DNA from 2 places in the Mesorhizobium sp. Arg314 genome. Region 2 is predicted to be linked to the other one. Evidence: riboswitches for the same ligand, from Rfam matches in the RefSeq annotation. Region 2 holds a riboswitch; the other holds the start of a gene.
The links. A riboswitch is a leader RNA that binds a small molecule or an ion and turns the genes downstream of it on or off. The one in region 2 is predicted to bind thiamine pyrophosphate.

Region 1 (3,205 bases), on a different contig from region 2:
CAAGGGGCGAGCATGCCGCCGGCGAGCCAGGAGGCATTGCCGCCTATCTGGCTCCGAACTTCAGCAACCGTGACGGACGCACCCCGCACAGCTAATTCATGGGCGACGGTGAGGCCTGCCACACCGGCGCCTTTGACAAGGACGCGGCGCATGGCTCAGCGCGTCTCCTGATCTTTCTGCGCCAAAGCCTGTTTTTCCGCCCCGGGCGTTTCGACGGGCATATAGAGATCGCCGCCTGCGCGATATTTCTCCGCCATGGCCGCCATCCCCTCCTTCTGGGCTTCGGCGCGAATGTCGTGGGAGATGCGCATGGAGCAGAATTTCGGCCCGCACATCGAGCAGAAATGCGCCAGCTTGTGCGCTTCCTTGGGCAAGGTCTCGTCGTGGAACGAGCGCGCCGTCTCGGGATCGAGCGACAGGTTGAACTGGTCTTCCCAGCGGAACTCGAACCGCGCCCGCGAAAGCGCGTCGTCGCGGATCTTCGCCGCCGGATGCCCCTTGGCGAGATCCGCGGCGTGCGCGGCTATCTTGTAGGTGATCACGCCGGTCTTGACGTCGTTGCGGTCCGGCAGGCCGAGATGTTCCTTCGGCGTCACATAGCACAGCATCGCCGTGCCGAACCAGCCGATCATGGCGGCGCCGATTCCTGAGGTGATGTGGTCATAGCCCGGCGCTATGTCCGTGGTCAGCGGCCCCAGCGTGTAGAATGGCGCTTCGCCACAGACGGCGAGCTGCTTGTCCATATTCTGCTTGATCTTGTGCATGGGAACATGGCCAGGGCCCTCGACCATCACCTGGCAGTCCTTGGCCCAGGCGATCTTCGTCAATTCGCCAAGCGTTTCCAACTCGGCGAACTGGGCTCGGTCATTGGCGTCGGCGATCGAGCCGGGACGAAGGCCGTCGCCGAGCGAGAAGGAGACGTCATAGGCTCTGGCGATGTCGCAGATCTCCTCGAAATGCTCATAGAGGAAGCTTTCGCGATGATGGTGCAGGCACCATTTCGCCATGATCGAGCCGCCCCTGCTGACGATGCCGGTAACCCGTCCGACCGTCAGTGGGATGTAGTGCAGCCGCACACCGGCGTGGATGGTGAAATAGTCGACCCCCTGCTCAGCCTGCTCGATCAGCGTGTCGCGATAGACCTCCCAGCTCAGATCCTCGGCGACGCCATCCACTTTCTCCAGCGCCTGGTAGAGCGGCACCGTGCCGATCGGCACCGGCGAGTTGCGCACGATCCATTCGCGAATGTTGTGGATGTTGCGGCCCGTCGACAGGTCCATGACCGTGTCGGCACCCCAGCGAATGGCCCAGACCATCTTTTCGACCTCTTCGGCCATCGAGGAAGTGACGGCGGAATTGCCGATATTGGCGTTGATCTTCACCAGGAAGTTGCGGCCGATGATCATCGGCTCGCTTTCGGGATGGTTGATGTTGGCAGGAATGATCGCGCGGCCGCGCGCCACCTCGTCGCGCACGAACTCCGGTGTGACGAAATCCGGGATCGATGCGCCGAACGCCTCGCCATCCTGTTGCAGCCTGCCGAGCACGATCTCGCGGCCAAGGTTTTCGCGGATGGCCACGAATTCCATCTCGGGCGTTATGATTCCGGCGCGCGCATAGGCAAGCTGCGTTACCGCCTTGCCTGTCTTTGCTCTCAGCGGGCGGTTGCGGACGGAAAATTCCCGAGTCAGGCGCTCTCCTGTCGCAAATCCGTTGTCCTCCGGCCTGACATGGCGGCCATCATAGGGCACGACATCGCCGCGAGCGGCGATCCAGTCCTGCCGAAGGCGGGCAAGACCCTTTTCGATGTCCGTTTCAATCGCGGGGTCGGTATAGGGGCCTGAGGGATCGTAGACCGTCACCGGCGGCTCGCCGGCAGTCGGGTGGACCGCGATCTCCCGCATGGGCACCCTGATCTGTGAATGGAGGACGCCGGATTTGTGGATCTTGCGCGACGCCGGCAGCGGTCCGGTCGACACGGTGGGGGTCAAGGCATTCATTTGAGGCTCCTTTGCTCGTTGCATTGGAGACCCAGTTCTGTGCCGGAAGGATGAAAAGACGCTTCGACCTGCCGCTTGAGACAGGTCCTCGGGCATAAGCTCCCGCCAAGCGCTTGCACCGTCCCTACGCCAGTATGAACTGGATCAGGTTCAACGGGTCACTGCGCCGCAAAAGCCAGCAGTATCTCAGCCCCTTGCCGGGACTCCCCTGGTGAATGCCTCAGGTTGAACGGGCCGGCGCCATCTTGTCAAGCGCATTCGGCCGGCAATTGCGGCTCATTGCCGTCGTGAACAGAAGGCAGCCCACGAAACTCAGGCGAACGCCCAGACGTCCTCGGCCTGGAAGCCGACCTGGTAGCCGGCGGTCTTCAGCTTGACCACGACCTGGCCGATCTCGGCGGCCGGCAGCGCGCCGACTTCGACCTTGATCATGCCGGGACGGTAGCGCTGCAGGTCGAGCTGATCGAACACCATCCAGTCGGCGCCTTCGCAGTCGACCAGGAAAGCGTCGATATGAGCGATGCCGTTGCGGTCGAGCAGCGTCTGCAAAGTCTCCGAAGGCACCTCGATGTCCTTCAGATGCGGCGCGAAACTGTTGAAATTGGCGTCCGCCTCGCCCCACGCATTCTTGCCCGACATCAAATTGGTGTCGGTCACCGACGAGCAGCCGATGAACTCAATCGGCAGCGTGCCCGACTCGAGCGCCGCAGCATCGAAGGTGTGGACGGTGATGGTTCCCTTGCTTTTGGTCACCGCCACCGGTTCTATGACGAAGCGGCTGGTATCTGGGTAATTGGCGCGCAACCGCTTCTGGTTGTAGGGGATCGGCTCGACCAGCATGGCGCGCGCGCCCGGAATGCGGTGCAGCCAGGGCGTCACGTCGTCGAACAGCGCGCCGTCGCAGGCGCCGACATTGACCATCTGGAACGGCCGTCCGCCGAAACGCGCCTTGAGCGCCGCCTTGGCCAGGAACTTCGTGCCGTGCAACGCCGGCCCGCGATCGAGCAGGCCTGCCGGAAGGCCGAGCGAGAGCAAGACGCGCGCGAAGCTGGAAAGCGAGTTCATGACTTGTCTCCGGGAATGACCTGCAGCGCCGCGCGGCGCCCGCCCTGGCTTGCTGCCCAAAGCGCCATCAGTGGCGCGGCCAGCAGCAGGAAGGGCGGCAGAAGATTGGGGAAGTAGATGCGGGTGTCGTGGATCGGGAA
Region 2 (3,205 bases):
CGGTCAGCATCTTCAGAAGCGTCGTCTTGCCGGCGCCGTTCGGTCCGACCAGACCGACGCGGTCGCCGCGCTGGATACGGGTCGAGAAGCCCTTGACCACGGTGAGGTCGCCGAAGCTCTTTTCGATGCCCTTGGCCTCGATCACCAGCTTGCCGGATTCGGCGGCGTCGCTCGCCAGCATAGTGGCGGTGCCTTCGGCGCCGCGATGGCTGCGGAAGCGCTGGCGCATCGTCTGCAGTTCGCCGAGGCGGCGCATGTTGCGCTTGCGCCTGGCCGTCACGCCATAGCGCAGCCAGTGCTCCTCGCGCACGATCTGGCGTCCGAGCTTGTGCTGGTCGCGCTCTTCCTCCTCCAGCACCTGGTCGCGCCATTCCTCGAAATGGGCAAAGCCCTTGTCCAGCCGGCGGGTCTGGCCGCGATCGAGCCAGACCGTGGCGCGCGAAACGCGCTCGAGAAAGCGGCGGTCGTGCGAGATCAGGATCACCGCCGACGAGGTGCGGGCAAGTTCTTCTTCCAGCCATTCGATGACCGACAGGTCGAGATGGTTGGTCGGCTCGTCAAGCAGGAGGATATCGGGCTCCGGCGCCATGACGCGGGCGAGGGCGGCGCGACGCGCCTCGCCGCCGGAAAGGTCGTTCGGCCGCTCCTCGCCGGTAAGGCCGAGATGTTCCGTCAGATAAGTGGCGCGATGCGGATCGTCGGCCGGGCCGAGGCCCGCCTCGACATAGGCGCGCACGCTGGCAAAACCATCCATATCCGGCATCTGCGGCAGATAGCGGACCGTTGCCGAAGGCTGGCGGAACACCTCGCCGTCCTGCGGCTCGATCATCCCGGCGGCGATCTTGAGAAGCGTCGACTTGCCCGAGCCGTTGCGGCCGACCAGCGCGATCTTCTCGCCGGCGGATGCGCTGAGTGCCGCGCCGTCGAGCAGCGGGGCGCCGCCGAAGGTCAGTTTAATGCCGTCGAGATTGAGGAGTGGCGGCGCCATGTCAACTTTCTGGAAATGTCAGCTTTCAGGAAGGGGATAGGGGTGGGCCAGAAGCAACGCCCGGCCGCGCTCAAGCGCGACGCCAAGCCGCCCTTTGACCTCGTTTGATATAGTGAGCGAGGAGCCGAACGCCACCTCGACGCGGTCCAGCGGCCATTTGGCGCCGGTGACCGTCAGGCCCGAAAGCTCGGAGAAACCGAGCACCGAAAACAAGGTGCCGTCATCATAATCGAAGCTGGCCTTGCCAGGCAGGATGGGAACGCCCTCTTGCGCGCCGCTGGTCAGCAGCACTCGCGTGCCGGCAGCAGCCAAGCGCACGGCCAGCGCCAGATGCAGGAACGCATGGTCGGCGCGCTTGCCGCCGAAGGCGCCGGCAAGCACGAGACTGGTGGCGCCGCGCTGAAGCGCCTCCGCTATGGCGAGCTCGCCATCGGTCATGTCCTTCTCGGCCGGAAAGACCTTGCGCGGCACGTCGGCCAGATCTCTCGGCAGGTTCGCCGGTACCGAGTCGAAATCGCCGACCCAGAGCTCCGGCACCAGGCCAAGCAAGCGGGCATGGCCGATGCCGGCATCCGCGGCGATGACGCGCGAACCCTCGATCTGGCGTTCGAGCCGGGGCGTGCGGATGAGTTCGCCGCCAAGCAGGATGGTGAATGTGCCCATGGCCGTGGCCCTTACCAGCCCGGCGTGCGAAACGGAAGCCGGGCAGCGCCGCACGTCGCGTCCAAGGTCCCGCCCGAACGTTGGAGCGGCTCAGCGATTGATAGAATTGCAGAGCCGCTCCAAGGCTTTATCCTTGCGCAATTCCGGACGGAAAACCGCTGCGCACTTTTCCTGGAATTGCTTTAGCTGCCCGGCAAACTTCCGCTTGCGCGCCGCTTCGGCCGGGCCTATCTGTCGAAACGCTCTAACGGGGTGCCGGACGTGATCCGGCTGAGAGGCGAAAGCCAACCCGCTGAACCTGATCCGGTTTGTACCGGCGGAGGGATTAGACGTTTCGGACCATCCGACGCCTCAATTCCTTGTCACTCGAACGAAGGAGGCGCCGATGCGCGCGATATTGTCCAAGCTTATTCTCGCAACCGGTCTTGTTTCGCTTCTGGCAGGCGTTGCGCCTGCCACCGCAAAGGACAAGCTCACCATCTACACCTATGAAAGCTTCACGGCCGACTGGGGGCCTGGACCGGCCGTCAAGAAGGAATTTGAGGCCGAGTGCGGCTGCGATCTCGAATTCGTCTCGGTCGCCGACGGCGTAGCCTTGCTCAACCGCGTCAAGCTGGAGGGTGCCAGCACCAAGGCCGACATCGTGCTCGGCCTCGACACCAATCTCACCGCAGATGCCAAGGCGAGCGGCCTGTTCGCGCCGCATGGCGAAGTCTCCGGCATCAATGTGCCCGGCGGCTGGAAAGACGACACTTTCGTGCCCTTCGACTATGGCTATTTCGCCGTCGTCTACGATACCGAGAAGCTGAAAACCCCGCCCAAGAGCCTGAAGGACCTGGTCGAGGGCGCCGGCACGGACAAGATCGTGATCCAGGATCCGCGCACCTCGACGCCGGGCCTCGGCCTGCTTCTGTGGGTGAAGTCGGTCTATGGCGACAAAACGCCGGAGGCCTGGGCAAAGCTCAAGCCGAAGGTGCTGACGGTGACGCCGGGCTGGAGCGAGGCCTATGGCCTGTTCACCAAGGGCGAGGCACCGATGGTGCTGTCCTATACCACCTCGCCGGCCTACCACATGGTGGCCGAGAACACCGAGCGCTACCAGGCCGCTTCTTTCGAGGAAGGCGAATACCTGCAGATCGAAGTGGCGGGCATCACCACGACGGGCGCTACGAACCCGCTGGCGCAAAAGTTCATCGCCTTCATGACAGGGCCGAAATTCCAGGATGTCATTCCGGAAACCAACTGGATGTTCCCGGCCGGCAAGACCGACAAGCCGCTCAACCCGGCCTTCGACAAACTGGTGAAGCCGACCAAGACCTTGCTGTTCAGCCCGCAAGAGGTCGCGGCCAACCGCAAGGCGTGGGTGGATGAGTGGCTGGCGGTGATGAGCAAGTAGGCTTCAGGATGGCGCTTGAACACCCCCCTCTGGCCTGCCGGCCATCTCCCCCGCAAGGGGGGAGATCAAGCGCTCGGCCACTTTCGCCAATCGCCAACGTTGCAAGAGTGGCACGGCGATCGAAGCTGCCAATCTCCCCCCTTGCGGGGGAGATGTCC

Region 1: linked by a shared signal. The riboswitch ahead of thiC (phosphomethylpyrimidine synthase ThiC) and the one ahead of thiB (thiamine ABC transporter substrate binding subunit) in region 2 are both predicted to bind thiamine pyrophosphate.

Annotation. Positions count from the first base shown of each region.
Region 1 covers NZ_JBSKBP010000009.1:186,275-189,479, forward strand. The annotation lists gene thiO (glycine oxidase ThiO) at 1-152, opposite strand, end outside; gene thiC (phosphomethylpyrimidine synthase ThiC) at 156-2,000, opposite strand; TPP riboswitch at 2,104-2,220, opposite strand; gene ACWGS9_RS12610 (FkbM family methyltransferase) at 2,313-3,065, opposite strand; gene ACWGS9_RS12615 (hypothetical protein) at 3,062-3,205, opposite strand, start outside.
Region 2 covers NZ_JBSKBP010000016.1:31,832-35,036, reverse strand. The annotation lists gene ACWGS9_RS18635 (ABC-F family ATP-binding cassette domain-containing protein) at 1-988, opposite strand, end outside; gene ACWGS9_RS18630 (thiamine diphosphokinase) at 1,007-1,651, opposite strand; TPP riboswitch at 1,890-1,993, shown strand; gene thiB (thiamine ABC transporter substrate binding subunit) at 2,037-3,047, shown strand.